2 regions of the Desulfofundulus salinus genome follow, and region 1 is predicted to be linked to the other one. Evidence: predicted binding sites of a transcription regulator. Region 1 holds the regulator's gene; the other holds the start of a gene.
The links. Region 1 encodes HrcA, which represses chaperone genes, less so after heat shock. Its sites were predicted from a motif close to TGTTAGCACTCNNNNNNNNNGAGTGCTAACA; they were not measured.
Positions count from the first base shown of each region.

Region 1 (8,512 bases):
GCATCTGGGGCAAGTTATGAAAGATGTCGTGGAATATCTTCAGCAACCGTGGCTTGACCGGTACCTGAATTTAATGAGGGAACTCATCATGACGTATGAGGAGAGGCTACGCTTTTAGCGCGTATGAGATGAGTAAAGTATCCTTTTCACCGTCAGAAATTGATGTTATAATAAGGCTTTGAGAGATTTGGGATGGTGATGTTGAATGGGGAGAGAACACATCCGCAATTTTTGCATAATTGCCCATATTGATCACGGCAAGTCCACCCTGGCCGACAGGCTTTTGGAATATACCGGAGCCATCAGCCCCCGGGAAATGACCGACCAGGTGCTGGATCAAATGGACCTGGAACGGGAGCGGGGCATAACCATCAAGCTCCAGGCCGTACGCCTTATCTTTCAGGCTGAAGATGGGATGGAATACCAGTTAAACCTGATTGATACTCCCGGGCACGTGGATTTTTCCTACGAAGTGTCCCGCAGCCTGGCAGCGTGCGAGGGGGCCCTGCTGGTGGTGGATGCGGCCCAGGGCATCGAGGCGCAAACCCTGGCCAACGTGTATCTGGCCATTGAAAACAACCTGGAGATTATTCCGGTGATTAATAAAATTGACCTGCCCGCGGCCGATCCCGAAAGGGTCAAGCGGGAAATTGAGGACGTAATCGGTCTTGATGCTTCCGAGGCCATTTTGGTTTCGGCCAAGTTTGGGACCGGGGTAAAAGAGTTGTTGGAAGCCATTGTGCGGCGCATACCGCCTCCCGGCGGTGATCCCGCTGCACCTTTAAAAGCTCTCATTTTCGACTCCCATTACGACCCCTATAAAGGGGTTATTGCCTATGTGCGGGTAGTGGATGGCCACCTGGAAGAGGGTATGCACATAAAGATGATGTCCACCGGGAAGGAGTTTGAGGTCAGCGAGGTGGGCATCTTTAAGCCGGCCATGACTCCCACCGGACGGCTGGATACGGGTCAGGTGGGATATGTGGCTGCAGGCATAAAAAATGTCAGGGACACACGGGTGGGCGACACCATCACCGATGCTACCCGCCCGGCGGCCGAACCTTTGCCCGGTTACCGCAAGGTTACCCCCATGGTTTACTGCGGCCTTTATCCCGTGGATACGGTGGATTACGGCGACCTGCGGGACGCCCTGGAAAAACTGAAGCTCAACGATGCGTCCCTGGTCTATGAGCCGGAAACATCCGAAGCTTTAGGTTTTGGTTTCCGCTGTGGTTTCCTGGGGCTGTTGCATATGGAGATTGTCCAGGAGCGCCTGGAACGGGAGTACGGCTTGAATTTAATTACTACCGCGCCCAGCGTCGTGTACCGGGTTATCACCACGGGCGGGGAAGAGCTTTATATCGACAACCCCACCAGGATGCCTCCGGCGGGTAAGGTGGCCCGGATGGAGGAACCCTTTGTTACCGCCACCATTATGGTGCCCAAGGACCATGTGGGGTCGGTGATGGACCTGGCCCAGGAACGGCGAGGCACTTTTAAAACCATGGAGTACCTGGGCGAAAACCGGGTCATGCTGGTCTATGACCTGCCCCTTTCCGAGATCATATTCGATTTCTTCGACCAGCTCAAGTCTCGCACCCGGGGATACGCTTCCCTGGACTACGAACTGGCCGGGTACCGGGAAAGCGACCTGGTTAAACTGGACATCCTGATTAACGGCGAGCCGGTGGATGCTTTGACCTGTATTGTCCACCGGGACAAGGCCTACTACCGGGGCCGGCAACTGGTGGAAAAATTGCGCAGTTTGATCCCCCGGCAGCTTTTTGATGTGCCCGTCCAGGCGGCCATTGGCAGTCGGGTCATTGCCCGGGAAACCATTAAGGCCCGGCGCAAGGACGTGCTGGCCAAGTGTTACGGTGGCGACGTAACCCGCAAGCGCAAGCTTCTAGAAAAACAAAAGGAAGGCAAAAAGCGCATGAAGCAGGTGGGCAACGTAGAAATTCCCCAGGAGGCCTTTATGGCGGTGCTGAGCATAGAAGAGAGGTAAATGGGGAGTGAGCCCGTGGCCATCAGCCTGTACATTCACGTACCCTTTTGTATTCGCAAATGCCGGTACTGCGACTTTGTTTCCTATGCCTATGACCCGGAAGCCGCCCGCCGGTACCGGGTCGCTCTTTTGCGGGAAATGGCCCTGTACCAGGAGCGGCTAGCCCCGCAGGAGAGGCGGCTACAGACCATTTTCATCGGCGGGGGCACCCCCACCTGTCTGCCGGAGGAAGACCTGGCAGCCATTCTGGAAGGATGCAGCCGTTATTTTCAGTGGCTTTCCGGGGTGGAGGTGACCGTGGAGGCCAATCCCGGCACGGTGGATTTATCAAAGCTAAAGACCTTGCGCTACGCCGGTGTCAACCGCCTTTCCCTGGGGGTGCAGACCTGTTCGGACCACCTTTTAAGCTTGCTTGGAAGGTTACATGATTTTACCCAGGCGGTAGAGGCGGTGCAGCTGGCCCGCCGGGCCGGTTTTGACAATCTTAACCTGGATCTTATCTTTGCCATACCCGGCCAAACCATGGCAGACTGGCAACACTGCCTTAATAGAATTTTGGCCTTACAGCCGGAGCATATTTCCGCCTACTCCCTGCAAATAGAGGAAGGCACCCCGCTGGCCCGGGCGGTGGCAGAAGGCCGTGTCATTCCCTGTGACGAGGAAACCGAGCTGGCCATGTACCGGGAGGTAATCAACTTTCTGACGGCCCGAGGTTACGAACATTATGAGATCTCTAATTTTGCCCGCCCGGGCTACCGTTGCCGGCATAATTTAACCTACTGGCACAACGAGCCCTATCTTGGCCTGGGTCCGGCAGCCCATTCCTACCTGGGGGACGGGCGCTTTTATAATGCCGGTTCCCTGGAGGAATACGAGGCGCGCCTTTTGGCCGGGGAACTCCCGGTGGCGGGCTGCGAGCAATTGTCCCGGACCACCATGATGGCTGAAACGGTAATTCTGGGCCTCCGCCTTATAGAGGGACTGGATCTGGAGAAATTTGCAGCCCGTTTTGGGAAAAATATTGAAGAGGTTTTTGGTGAGCAGATAAAAAAATTGAACAGTTTGGGCCTATTGGAAATTAATTCCGGGTGCCTGGGGTTGACTTCGCGGGGTTTACCCCTGGCCAATGCTGTCTTTCGGGAGTTTGTGTTACCTTGACAAATGTTCAGCCCGGTGCTATGTTTAACTTAAAAGGGTTTAGCACTCAGCACAATCGAGTGCTAACAAAGGGGGTGTTAAGGGTGAGAATGGATGCCCGCAAGCAGGATATCCTTCTGGCCATTATCACCGATTACATTGCCACCGCTGAACCGGTGGGTTCCCGCACTATAGCCCGGAAATACCGGCTGGGTATCAGTCCGGCCACCATCCGCAATGAAATGGCCGATCTGGAGGAGATGGGTTATATTGAACAACCCCATACCTCTGCCGGACGAATTCCTTCGGAGTTAGGATACCGGTATTACGTGGATTATTTGATGAAACGGCGGGAACTAACCGCCGAGGAAGAAGAGTTGATCCGCAAAAGCTATCACCAAAAAGTGCGGGATGTGGGAGAGGTAATTCAACGCACAGGACAATTACTGTCCCAGTTGACCCAGTACGCCGCCATGGTGCTGCCGCCCAAAATCGGCACCAGCAGCTTTAAATACATTCGCCTGGTTCAACTGGGTCCCGAGCAGGCCATGCTGGTCGCCATTATGGATAGCGGCACCGTGCACCACCGGATTATTGATATACCCAGTGGCATAACCTCCGGGGACCTGGAAACCATCTCCGCGGTGCTGAATGCCAAACTTCAGGGCCGCACCATGGACAGCATTAAGCTCACCCTGGTGAAGGAAATTTATTTTGAACTGGCCAAGCAAAAGCACATTATTGAACTGGCCATGGAACTATTGCAGGACAGCCTGACCAGGCAGCCGGAGGACAGAATATATCTTGGCGGGATCCTAAATATACTAAATCAACCGGAATTCCATAATGTGGAGAAGGTTAAAACCTTGCTCAGCCTGCTGGAACAGGAAAGTCTTCTGTGCAATTTATTAGCTGACGATGTGGGCAAAGAAGGCGTTACCGTGCGCATTGGCCGGGAGATCCGCTGCCGGCAGATGAGCAACTGCAGTATGGTCGTGGCCACCTACCGGTTGAAAGGGAAGCCCGTTGGGTCTATTGGCGTTTTGGGTCCGACCCGCATGGATTACGCCAGGGTGGTCACCGTAGTGGAATGTTTGACCAAAAACCTTTCCCGTGCCCTGGAAGATCTCCTGGGCGGTGGGGACAAATAAGGGGGAGCGGGTTTTGAGTCTCAAGCAGCAGGCCAGCACGGGCACGGAAGTGGATGAGCGGCTGGCGGCCCTGGTCACCAATGCCAACGCCATTCGTGCCATTGCTTCGGCAGTAGAGGGTACCCTGGGGCCAAAGGGCCTGGATACCATGCTGGTGGATAAGTTTGGTGAAGTGGTCATCACCAACGACGGGGTAACCATCCTCACCATGATGGAGGCCAATCATCCCGCGGCCCGGATGTTAATCAATATTGCCAGGGCCCAGCAGGAGGAAATTGGCGACGGTACCACCACCGCTACCGTAATGGCCGGGGCCATGGTTGGTGCCGGGGTGGAGCAGGTGGCCCGGGGAGTGCCGGTAGCCCGGGTTATTGAGGGCATCCGGGCGGGAGTAAAGCGGGGCCTGGAGGTTATGATGCAAAAGGCCCGGCCGGTGGCAGATCTGGACGACCCATTAATCTATCAAGTTGCCCTGGTGGCCGGCCGGGGGCACGAGGATATTGCGGCCCTGGTGGTTCAGGCAGCCAGGATGATTGGCCGGGAAAAGCTCTTAGACCGGGCCTTTCGCTTTTCCGATACGGTTATGGCCGAAGAAGGTGCCGATAACCAGGTTTTTATGGGCGTGATTGTGAACAAGGAGCCCATGAACCGCCAGATGCCCCGGGAATTGACGAATGTTGGGGTGCTGGTAATTGATGATGCCCTGGAGCCGGAGGAAATAGAGGAGGAAGCCCTGGCCACCGAAGCCGGCTTTGCCCGTTACATGGAGTTGCAGAATCAGTTCCGGGAAAACATACAGAAAATTATTGACCTGCAGGTGGGACTGGTGCTGGCCGACCGGGGCGTCCATGACGTTGCCGAAGAAATGCTTACCGATGCCGGCATCATGGTCGTCCAGAGGGTGGCCAACAAAGAGCTCCGCCGTGTGGCGGAACACACCGGGGCGCGGATGATCAAGCGCACCGGGTTGAAGAAGGATTTGGAACAGATCAAGCAGTGCCTCGGCCGTTGCCGCCGGGTTTTTCATGATGAAAAGCTGGAACAGGTCTGGATTCAGGATGGCAGCGGCAAGCCAATGGCTACGGTGCTGGTGGGTGCCGCTACCGCCGAGGTGGTAGGGGAAAGGGAGCGCATTGCCAGGGATGCCGCTTCCGCCGTACAGGCAGCCGTGAGGGGAGGAGTCGTCCCCGGCGGGGGAGCTTTAGAGCTGGCCGTGGCCCGGGAGGTGGAAAAGGTCCGGGCCTCCATGCGCGGCATGACCGCCTACGGGGTGGATTGCGTGGTGGAAGCTTTGAAACGCCCCCTGGCCCAGATTGTGGCCAATGCTGGCTTCAACCCCCTGGAAAAGATTGGCGATGTCATGGCCGCTCAGGTGGAGACGGGAAACGATGCCCTGGCCGTGGATTGCGATACCGGCCAGGTGGCGGATATGTATGAGCTGGGAGTAGTAGACCCCGTTTTGGTGAAGACTTACGCCTTTAAAGCCGCCGGGGAGATTGCCGAAGCCATTTTACGGATTGATACCATCATCAAGAAGCGGGAAGACAGGGAGGCAAACCCGAAACAAGCGACGGACTTATAACTGGCGAGGTGACGGAGATGGAAGGACAAAAAGTCCCTCAAGATATAGAGGCTAAGGAAACCTGGCCTGATGGTGCCGCCCAGGAAAGCCCACCGGCAGGGGAATCCGGCAGTGAAGCCCAAAATGCCCCTGCCGGTCAAGACGGTTTGCCGGACGATGGACAGCAGCCGGCGGGTGAATCCCGGCAGGAAGTGGATGTGAAGGAGCTGGAGCGACGCCTGGCCGAACAAACGGCCCTGGCCCAGGATTATTTCCAGCGCCTGGCAAGGATGCAGGCCGATTTTGAAAATTACCGGCGCCGCATGAACCGGGAGCGGGAGGAATGGTTTAAATATGCTTCCCAGCCCCTGGTGGCGGAGCTGTTGTCCGTACTGGATAACTTTGAGCGGGCACTGGCGGCCCGGGAGGAGGACCCCGCCCGGGTGGTGGCGGGGGTGGAAATGATCTACCGCCAGCTGAAGGAAATTCTTGCCAGAGAGGGACTTTCTCCCGTGCCGGCGGTAAATGAACCCTTTGATCCTGCCAAACACGAGGCAATCATGCAGGAAGAAACCGATGCTTACCCGGACAACACCGTCATAGAGGAACTGCGCCGGGGTTACTATTTTAAGGACCGGCTGTTGCGGCCGGCCATGGTCAAGGTGGCCCGGGCGGTGTCCTCGCCGGAGGAGCAAAATCAAGGGCAGGAAAAAGAAAACAAAGAGAACAACCAGACCAACAGTGTCTGTTAAGGAGGGGAATTTATAGATGGGGAAGGTTATAGGTATTGACCTTGGTACTACCAACTCCTGTATGGCTGTCATGGAAGGCGGCGAGGTAATCGTTATTTCCAACGCCGAGGGAGAACGCATTACTCCTTCGGTGGTTGGTTTTACGAAAACTGGCGAGCGCCTGGTGGGTCAGCTGGCCAAACGCCAGGCCGTAAGCAACCCGGAACGAACTATCAGGTCCATCAAGCGGCACATGGGTACCAATTACAGGGTAAAAATTGATGATAAGGAATATACCCCCGAGGAAATCTCGGCCATGATTCTGCAGAAACTAAAGGCTGACGCCGAGGCCTACCTGGGGGAAAAGGTGGAAAAGGCGGTTATTACCGTACCCGCTTACTTTACCGATTCCCAGCGGCAGGCCACCAAGGACGCAGGTAGAATTGCCGGCCTTGAGGTGCTGCGCATTATCAACGAGCCTACCGCTGCCGCCCTGGCCTACGGGCTGGACAAGGAGGAGGACCAGACCATCCTGGTGTTCGACCTGGGTGGAGGTACCTTCGACGTATCCATACTGGAGCTGGGCGACGGCGTCTTTGAAGTGAAGGCCACCAGCGGAAACAACCGCCTGGGCGGCGACGACTTCGACCAGCGGATCATGGACTGGCTGATCGAGCAGTTCAAGAAAGAGACGGGCATTGATCTGCGCAGCGACCGCATGGCCATGCAGCGGCTGAAGGAAGCTGCGGAAAAGGCCAAAATTGAACTGAGCAGTGTCACTACCACCAATATTAACCTGCCCTTTATTTCCGCCGATGCCAGCGGTCCCAAGCACCTGGATGTGACCCTTACCCGGGCCAAGTTTGAAGAACTGACCGCCGATCTGGTGGAGATGACCATGGGTCCCACCCGGCAGGCCCTGGCGGATGCCGGCCTTGAGCCCAAGGACATCCACAAGGTGATCCTGGTGGGCGGTTCCACCCGGATTCCGGCGGTCCAGGAAGCCATACGCAAGTTTCTGGGCAAGGAGCCCTACAAGGGGATCAACCCGGACGAGTGTGTGGCCATTGGGGCGGCCATTCAGGCCGCAGTGCTGGCCGGCGAGGTCAAAGACGTGCTGCTTCTGGACGTAACGCCCCTCTCCCTGGGCATTGAAACCCTGGGCGGCGTCTTTACCAAGATCATTGAGCGGAATACCACCATTCCCACTTCCAAGAGCCAGATCTTCACCACCGCCGCCGACGGCCAGACCACGGTGGAAATCCATGTGCTCCAGGGCGAACGCCCGATGGCGGCCGACAACAAGACCCTGGGACGGTTTACCCTTACCGGTATTCCCCCGGCACCACGGGGAGTACCGCAAATTGAAGTTAAGTTTGATATCGACGTAAACGGCATTGTCAACGTTTCCGCCAAGGATCTGGCCACCGGCAAGGCCCAGAGCATTACCATCAGCGGCACTTCCCGGCTCTCGGAAGAAGAAATCCAGCGCATGGTTAAAGATGCGGAAAGACATGCCGAGGAAGACCGCAGGCGAAAAGAAGAGGCGGAACTGCGTAACCAGGCGGACAGCATGATTTACCAGGCTGAAAAAACCATTAAGGACCTTGGAGACAAGGCCGATAAGGCCAAGGTGGAAGAAGTGAAGAAGGCCGTGGAAAGGCTGAAAGAAGCCCTGGGCGGAAAGGACATGCAGCTCATCAAATCCCGCATCGATGAACTGACCAAGCCCCTTTATGAATTGTCCGCCCTTCTTTACCAGCAGCATGCCCAGCAGGCCCAGGCCGGCGGTGGCGGCGCTGCCGGTTCCGGGGGCGAAAAAGTGGTGGATGCTGATTACGAGATTAAAGACGATCAGAAGTAATTGGCAGTAGCCGCAGCAATATTGTATAATACTAGCGGATGTGCTTTCGCGTCGCAATTT
Region 1 covers NZ_RBWE01000001.1:812,843-821,354, forward strand. Annotated here, with positions in the region: gene D7024_RS04145 (hypothetical protein) at 1-118, shown strand, start outside; gene lepA (translation elongation factor 4) at 206-2,008, shown strand; gene hemW (radical SAM family heme chaperone HemW) at 2,024-3,166, shown strand; gene hrcA (heat-inducible transcriptional repressor HrcA) at 3,250-4,296, shown strand; gene D7024_RS04165 (TCP-1/cpn60 chaperonin family protein) at 4,310-5,878, shown strand; gene grpE (nucleotide exchange factor GrpE) at 5,896-6,609, shown strand; gene dnaK (molecular chaperone DnaK) at 6,626-8,452, shown strand.

Region 2 (8,512 bases), 270 kb from region 1:
TCAAACACCTTTTGCCCGTCAGCGCTAATGATCACCTCGCGGCGGTGTTCGGCCTGGCGGATAGCCTGGCGCATCAGTTTTTCCGCTTCTTCCATAGGCAGGTCCAGGTCAGCCTGGCCCGAAAGGTAGCGGAAGCGCCCTCCTTCATATTTCATCACCTTCCCCACCCTGAGAGCGTTAATTAGTTCGGATTTCTCCACCTCAGCCAGCAGTTTCTCCCTGACCAGGTCCTGAAGGTGCTCCGGCAAGTGCCGGGAAATCTCCTGTATTAGCTCGCCGGCGCTTCCGGCCAGCAACTGATACTCCTCCCTGCTAAGACGACGGGCAGTCCCCTGCTTCCGGTGGACACACAGGATATCAAAAACGTGGACGTTATTTTTCCCTTTGAACGGTACCCCGGCCACCTCGACCCACAAGTTTTCCTGCAGCCTGATTACATACCGCCCCGGAACAGGAGCTTCCGTTTCCAGCCCAAACTCCGTGGTATTTAACACCAGGATGCGAGCCGGATACTGCCTGCCATGCTCATCTTCCAGTAACACCCGGACAGGCGGCGAAGGCACCCGCCGAAGGGGGCTTAGCTGGACAAAATACTGGCACTCCACACAAGGACGGTCCGGTTCTTTCTTTGCGCATTCAAGACACCGTTGCATTTTTTCACCACCCTTCTGCCTTTCAGCCCCTCCCGGCCCTATGCCCTTTCAATTGCCACAATACTGCCAGCAAACGTCCCAGCCATTGGCTCTGTTAGAGTCGACCTCTATACCCCAAATGGATAAACATACTTTTATAAGCAGGAACGACAGCCTGACCAGGCTGCCGCAACAAAACATCATTAAAAAGAAAACAATCAATACCTTTATCGCGGCAGCCTGGCAGTCATACCCTTTAGGGCTGCAGACCCATGGCTTTGCGCCCCACCCTTTCGAGTGGTTTGCCTTTAACACAATAAAGACAGTAAAGTTTTTAATTTAACACTTAAAAGGCTGATTCAACACCGCCAGAACACAGAAAATTTCCGACCAGCGAAAAATTCAGCCCCTGAAGATCCATAACCACCGGTACCAAAGCCATGTCCGCAAACAAGATACCTGCACCCAAAAGTTAATATACGATATCTATATTTTATTTTCCTTTCCGAAAGAAGCAAGACAATGTAATATAACACGATTCTACTTAATGTCAAGTTTTACCACACCATGACCTCCAGTCATTTCAAAGTGAACTATCCCCAAATTATCCCTATTTCGCTAATTTCGCCGGTTTCGCCAGAAACAATAAACGCCGCAAACCCTTGCGGCGTCTAGCTTTTTTGGAGCTGGTGGTCGGATTCGAACCGACGACCTGCGCATTACGAGTGCGCTGCTCTACCCCTGAGCCACACCAGCACTTTTCTGTTGTCTCACTTGACTAACCGGCGCATTACTTATATTAACGCATGTAGGGCCATTTGTCAATTGGTATCGCCCGGTGGGGCCGGGTCGTACGCCTTCGAGTTGCAATAGCTGCAGTTTTAAGGGCAGGCCGCCGCTAAAACCGCCGGGTGATCCATCCCGGCGGATTACCCGGTGGCAGGGAATGACCAGAGGAACCCGGTTGGCCCCCAAAGCCCCGCCCACGGCCCGGGCGGCCCGGGGATTCCCGACGGCTGCCGCCACCTGCTGGTACGACCATAATTCACCGTACCCGATGCGCCGTACAAAATCCAGCACCCGGGCCACAAAAGGGGTGCACCAGGAAAGATCCACGGGAATATCCGCAAAGGAAAGCGGCCGGCCCTGGAAGTAATGGTTCAGCCTTTCTTCCAGGATCAGAGGCCACCTTTTTACGGCAGGCTCGCTGGTTTCATTAATTTTTACAGGCATTGGTTCATCCTGCAGGGCAGTCAGGGCTTCCTCCCGGCTTGGACGGGGAAATGTCAGGACCAGCAGCCCCTGCTTACCCCAGGCAGTACCAACCCAGCCCGCTTTGGTGGATAATAAATGAAGCCCATTCACAGAACGCCCCCCACAGCCGCAAAATAGAATAATCTATTTTTCTGCTGCCGCCCGGATAAAAATGGCCAGACCCGTGATAATAATCGCCCCGCCCACAAGCTGTAAGGGTGAAGGTACCTGGTGAAAAATGATATAAGCCAGAATGGTTGCCCCCACCGGCTCGCCAAGTATACTCACTGAGACCACGGCAGCCTTGACATAACGCAGGGCCCAGTTAAAAATGGTATGCCCGAAAATGGTGGGCACCAGGGCCAGGAGGAAAAACCACAGCCATGTGAAGGGCGGGTAAGGAAAAAAGGACAAACCGGTGAGCAGCGCACCCAGGAACAAAGTCACGGTACTGGCCCCGTAAACAACAAAAATGTACGGGAATAATGACAGGCGGTGCCGTAAACCGCGCCCGATCAATACATAGCCGGCAATAAAAATGGCCCCGGCAAAAGCCAGGATATCTCCCCAGAAAGCCTGCCCACCGATCTGAAAATCACCCACACCCACAATAATGCTGCCGGTTAAAGCCAGGGATGCCCCCACAAGCCCCGTGCGGGCAATTTTTTCTTTAAAGATAAGGTAGCCACCTAAAACCACAAATAAGGGTTGCATGGTGACCAGCACGGTGGAGCTGGCAATGGATGTGTACTCAAGGGAAGTAATCCAGGCAGTGAAATGCAATGCCAGCAACACGCCGGAAAGGCAGGCCAGCATTATGTCACGCCGGCCCATGGAGCGCAGTTCTTCCCGTCCCCTGGTCAGGGCAATGGGAGCAATCATGAGCACGGTAAACCCCAACCGGTAGAAGGCAATGACCAGAGGTGGAGCCATGGCGAGTTTGGTAAAGATGGAAGAAAAGGCGGCTCCCACCACCCCCATCAGGATGGCCAGGTAGGGATTGACAAAGGGGCGCTCCAGGCCGGTGGTTAATGACCCTGGCCCCTCTTCAAGGGAGCGATATTCTGGCGCTTTTTGAGGCATGCTCATTCATCAAGTCTCCTACTTTGAACAACCAGGACTGCCCTTCATATTCTACCAATCAAGCAGAGATTCCTGCCAGGCAAGTGAACTTCCACCGGGCAAATCCGGAAGCTTTACCCCGGACAACTATTGTCAAAATACCAGTCGCCCCACGGGCTAACAACCCGGCTTTTACGACCGGAATAAACCTCTGGTTTTCACACAAGTGAGCCTATACAAACAACCCGGTAGACAAATAACGCTCCCCGGTGTCCGGGAGCAAAACCACCACGGTCTTACCCCGGTTTTCCGGCCGGCCGGCCACCTGTAAAGCCGCCCAGACGGCCGCCCCCGAAGAAATACCCACCAGCAGGCCCTCCTCCCGGGCCAGACGACGGGCGGTGTTCAGCGCATCTTCATCGGCCACCTTTACAATCTCGTCCAGCAAAGCCATATCTATTACTTCCGGTACAAAGCCCGCGCCGATGCCCTGAATTTTGTGCGGGCCGGGCTTCCCGCCGGAAAGCACCGGTGAGGCGGCCGGTTCCACCGCCACCGCCCTCAGGGAGGGACGGCGGGCTTTCAGAACGGAGGCTACCCCGGTAATGGTACCTCCAGTACCAACACCGGCCACAAAGAAATCCACTTCCCCTCCGGTATCCCGCCAGATTTCTTCGGCGGTGGTGGCCCGGTGGGCGGCCGGGTTGGCCGGGTTGGCAAATTGTTGCGGCATAAAGGCATTGGGATGGGAGGCCGCCAGTTCCCGGGCTTTGCGTACGGCCCCGGCCATGCCCTCGTTCCCGGGGGTAAGAACCACTTCGGCCCCGTAAGCGGCGAGAAGCCTGCGCCGTTCCAGACTCATGGTTTCAGGCATGGTCAGCACCAGCCGGTAACCCCGGGCCGCGCAAACCATGGCCAGGCCAATGCCGGTATTGCCGCTTGTAGGCTCGATGATTACGGTATCCTTGTTGATTAATCCTTTTTCCTCCGCCTCACGGATCATGTTGTAAGCAATCCGGTCTTTAACGCTGCCACCGGGGTTAAAATACTCCAGCTTGGCCAAAACAGCAGCAGGCAGATCGGAAGCTATCTTTTGCAAGCGGACCAGGGGCGTTGCCCCGATCAATTCCGTCACGTCATTAAAAAGGCGCATGCAACCAACCTCCTAAGGTATAAAGAAGCCCCGGAAATAACATACCCCCGGAAACGGTGGGAAATCATTAAAATGAAAAGCCGGCCCCGGGATTACTACTGCTACATAAACTCTCTTTTTCCTCCCGGCTTATAAAAAATTTTTCCCACATAGGTACCGGGTGAGTGGCGAAAATTTTTCCGACAAAAAGGTTGCCCGGAAAATAAAAGGCCCCCGCGCAAGGAACACGGGGGCTTTTCAATGTTCGTTTTACCTTACATTGGAGGCATTCCGCCACCCATGCCGGTATCCTTTTCCTTTTCCGGCTTTTCCGCCACCAGGGTTTCAGTGGTCAGAATCATAGCGGCAATGGAAGCGGCATTCTGCAGGGCAGACCGGGTGACCTTGGCCGGGTCCACAATACCGGCTTCAATCATGTTCACATACTCGCCAGTCAAGGCGTTGAAGCCCATACCATCGGGCAGGGCCCTGACCTTTTCCACCACTACGGAACCTTCCGCACCGGCGTTGTTGGCAATTTGCCGCAGGGGTTCTTCCAGGGCCCGGCGTACAATGTCCACACCGACTTTTTCATCCAGGCTGCTGGTTTCGATATTGTCCAAAGCCTTGATGGCTGCCACATAGGCCACGCCGCCACCGGAGACAATACCTTCCTCCACGGCAGCCCGGGTGGCGTTCAGGGCGTCCTCGATACGCAGCTTCTTCTCCTTCATTTCAGTTTCAGTGGCTGCGCCAACCTGGATCACCGCTACGCCGCCAGCCAGCTTGGCCAGACGCTCCTGCAGCTTCTCCCGGTCAAAGTCGGAGGTAGTTTCTTCGATTTGCTTCTTGATGGAGGCGATCCGGGCATTAATCTTGTCCTGGGAACCGGCACCGCCGACAATGATGGTTTCTTCCTTCTTCACCCGTACCTTGGAGGCCCGGCCGAGCATGTCGATGGTAGCCTTATCCAGCTTCAAGCCCAGCTCTTCGCTGATTACAGTACCTCCGGTAAGAATGGCGATGTCCTCCAGCATGGCCTTGCGCCGGTCACCAAAGCCGGGAGCCTTGACGGCCACGCAGGACAGGGTGCCACGCAGCTTGTTCAGCACCAGGGTGGCCAGGGCCTCGCCTTCCACATCCTCGGCAATGATCAAGAGCGGCTTGCCGGCCTGGACGATCCTTTCCAGAATGGGCAGCAGATCGGCCACGGCGCTGATCTTCCGGTCGGTAATGAGGATGTAAGGATCGTTGAGAATGGCCTCCATCTTCTCGGTATCGGTGATCATGTACGGAGATATGTAACCCCGGTCGAAGTTCATCCCTTCCACCACTTCCAGGGTGGTGCCGATACCCTTGGATTCCTCGACGGTAATTACACCGTCCTTGCCCACCTTTTCCATGGCTTCAGAGATCAATTCGCCGATGGACGGATCGTTGGCCGAAATGGAAGCTACCTGGGCAATGGCAGCCTTGCTTTCCACCGGCTTGGCGGCCGCTTTGATTGCCTCTACGGCTTTTTCTACCGCCTTTTCAATGCCCCGCTTGACGATCATCGGGTTGGCCCCAGCTGCTACGTTCTTTAGACCTTCCCGCACAATGGCCTGGGCCAGCACAGTAGCAGTGGTGGTACCATCACCGGCCACGTCATTGGTCTTGGTGGCTACTTCTTTAACCAGCTGGGCGCCCATATTCTCAAAGGGATCGGTTAATTCAATTTCCCGGGCAATGGTCACACCGTCGTTGGTGATCATGGGAGAACCAAACTTCTTCTCCAGCACCACGTTGCGGCCCTTTGGTCCCAGGGTAACCCGCACCGCTTCAGCCAGAGCATTTACGCCTCTTTCCAGGGCACGGCGTGCTTCTTCCCGGAAAATAATCTCTTTACCAGCCAATTTCCTCGACCTCCTTAGATATTTTGATCACGCGTTCCAAAGCACCATTTACTTTTCAATAACCCCAAGGATGTCGGCTTCGCGCATGATCAGATATTCTTCATCATCTATCTTGACCTCGTTACCGGCATACTTGGAGAACAAAACCCTGTCCCCGACTTTGAGATCAATAGGTACACGGGTGCCATTTTCCAGCAGGCGGCCGGGACCTACCGCCACCACTTCCCCCTCCTGGGGCTTTTCCTTGGCGGTTTCAGGCAGCACAATGCCCCCCTTGGTCTTCTCCTCGCTGGGCAGCGGCTTGACAACCACCCGTTCACCTAATGGTCTAATCCTCACCTAAAACCCCTCCTTATAAGAGATTGTTTTCTTCTATTGTTAGCACTCATTTAAACCGAGTGCTAATACCAAGTATTATAATATAAAGGGGGAAGGGCAAAAAGCAACTGCCCTCAAAAGACTTAATCCCCCTTTTTAACCGCTCAAGGCAAATTACCTGATATTATCTCGCATTTTCTCCCGCCATTGAGCTATTATCATTACTTCTTGCCCAAACATTTCTTAGCCTTCCTAGAAACATTTTCCCCACAAAAAAAATACTTTATACATGCAAAACAAAAACACCCGCCAGGGCGCTTAGATATTGGTCACGTTTTACACAGAAAAGCTCAATGATCCGGCCGTAAGCTTTTACCGCGGGCAGAACTCCCCTTAGTCCGCCCCGCACTCCCCACTCCGACCGGTCAATATTTCCAACCCGTGGGAAAGGGCCGGCAATATTACCTCCAGGCATTCCCGTACTGCCTTAGCACTGCCCGGCAGGTTGATGATGAGCGTTTGGTGACGGATGCCGGCCACCGCCCGGCTCAGCATGGCCCGGGGCGTTTTTTTGAGGCTTTCGTAGCGTATCGCCTCGGGAATACCCGGCACTTCCCGCTCAATAACCGCCCGGGTCGCCTCGGGGGTGTTATCCCGCGGGCTGAAGCCTGTACCCCCGGTGGTTAAAATCAAGTCCAGCTTCTCCTGGTCGGCCATTTTAATGAGTATTTCCTTCAAGACATCCAGGTCATCAGGCACAATACGGTAAGACACCACTTCTCCCCCGATGCCGGCCACCATATCCCGGATCACCTGCGCGCTCTTATCCTCCCGTTCACCCCGGGACCCTTTGTCACTGGCCGTGAGAATACCTACCCGCCACATGGCCAACACCTCCATCGCATGTAAGGTCGGGACACAAAAACGTTTGCAACACTGCCTTTACAGTTGAAGCAAAAGACCAGGAAAGATAAAATGGGTTTAATGAGTAAAGGAGGTTAAACCCATGGCCGTACCTGAAACCACCACCGTCATGGTGAAAAAAGTAACCGGCGACCGTATGGTGACCGTTGAAGATGAAGTGGCAAGGGAAGTCCCGGTTACTTTATTTTTAAACGACGAGGAACTGGTTACCCTGGTCTGTTCCCCCGGCAACCTGGAAGAACTGGCGGTGGGTTTCCTCTGTTCCGAAGGCATCCTCCAGAGGCGCACGGACTTAAAGGATATCTTTATCCGGCCCGAGGAAGGACTGATCTGGGTGGAAACTTCCGGGCCGGTTCCCACCCGCCAGCATTTTTTAAAGCGTTACATCACCACCTGCTGCGGCCGGGGTCGCTCTTCTTTTTATTTTGTCAATGATGCCCGGGGTATATCACCGGTAACCTCGCCCCTGGTCGTCAGGGCCGGTGCAATACTTGAGTTCAGCCGGGAACTGGAAGAAAATGCCGCTCTGTTTCAAACCACCGGCGGCACCCACAGTGCTGCCCTGTATTCCGGGAGCCAACGCCTGCTGCTTTACGAGGACATCGGCCGTCACAACGCCGTGGATAAAATTTTTGGCCGCGCTTTTCTGGATGGAATGGAATTAAAGGATAAACTTCTGGTTTTCAGCGGCCGCGTTTCTTCGGAAATCCTGGTCAAGGTGGCCCGCATGGGCATCCCCATCCTCATTGCCCGGGGTGCGCCCACGGACCTGGCCCTGGAAATGGCCAGTGAGATGGGCATTACCGTGGTGGGATTTGCCCGGGGGGAGAGGTTGAATATTTATACCCATGGGGAACGTATTATTTTGCCCTAAAAACAACCCAGCTCACAGGCTTTGATCTTGATCCCCAGGGCGTCGCAGGCCGCCCCCACCAGCCGTACCGGCACGTTAAGTTCCCCGGCCAGCCGGCGAGCCGCCGTACAGGTCAACCGGCCGCCAACCGCGGCCTGCTTTACGGCTTCCAATACCCGGGGCTCCACGGAAATGTTTTGTTTTTCTTTCACCCTTTTCACCTCCTTTGCTTTTTGACCGGGCTAACGGGCAGCTAAAAACCAGGCCCCCCACAAAGGCCTGGTTTGAATTTTACCTTTAAGCAGGAACAATGGCTCCCAGCTTGCACTTTGCCAGACATTCACCGCAGCGGATACACAGGGCCTGGTCAATGGAATGGGGCTCCTTTTTGTTGCCCGAAATGGCGCCCGTTTCACAGGCTTTAGTGCACATCTGGCAGCCC
Region 2 covers NZ_RBWE01000001.1:545,404-553,915, reverse strand. Annotated here, with positions in the region: gene D7024_RS02850 (ATP-binding protein) at 1-653, opposite strand, end outside; cyclic di-GMP riboswitch class I at 864-949, opposite strand; tRNA gene D7024_RS02845 (tRNA-Thr) at 1,314-1,388, opposite strand; gene D7024_RS02840 (methylated-DNA--[protein]-cysteine S-methyltransferase) at 1,368-1,997, opposite strand; gene D7024_RS02835 (DMT family transporter) at 2,031-2,969, opposite strand; gene cysK (cysteine synthase A) at 3,181-4,101, opposite strand; gene groL (chaperonin GroEL) at 4,356-5,975, opposite strand; gene groES (co-chaperone GroES) at 6,024-6,314, opposite strand; gene D7024_RS02815 (MogA/MoaB family molybdenum cofactor biosynthesis protein) at 6,687-7,178, opposite strand; gene fdhD (formate dehydrogenase accessory sulfurtransferase FdhD) at 7,300-8,091, shown strand; gene D7024_RS02805 (hypothetical protein) at 8,088-8,282, opposite strand; gene D7024_RS02800 (4Fe-4S binding protein) at 8,368-8,512, opposite strand, start outside.
Region 2: a site for HrcA is predicted at 6,352-6,382, ahead of groES (co-chaperone GroES). Genes of this name have one in related genera too.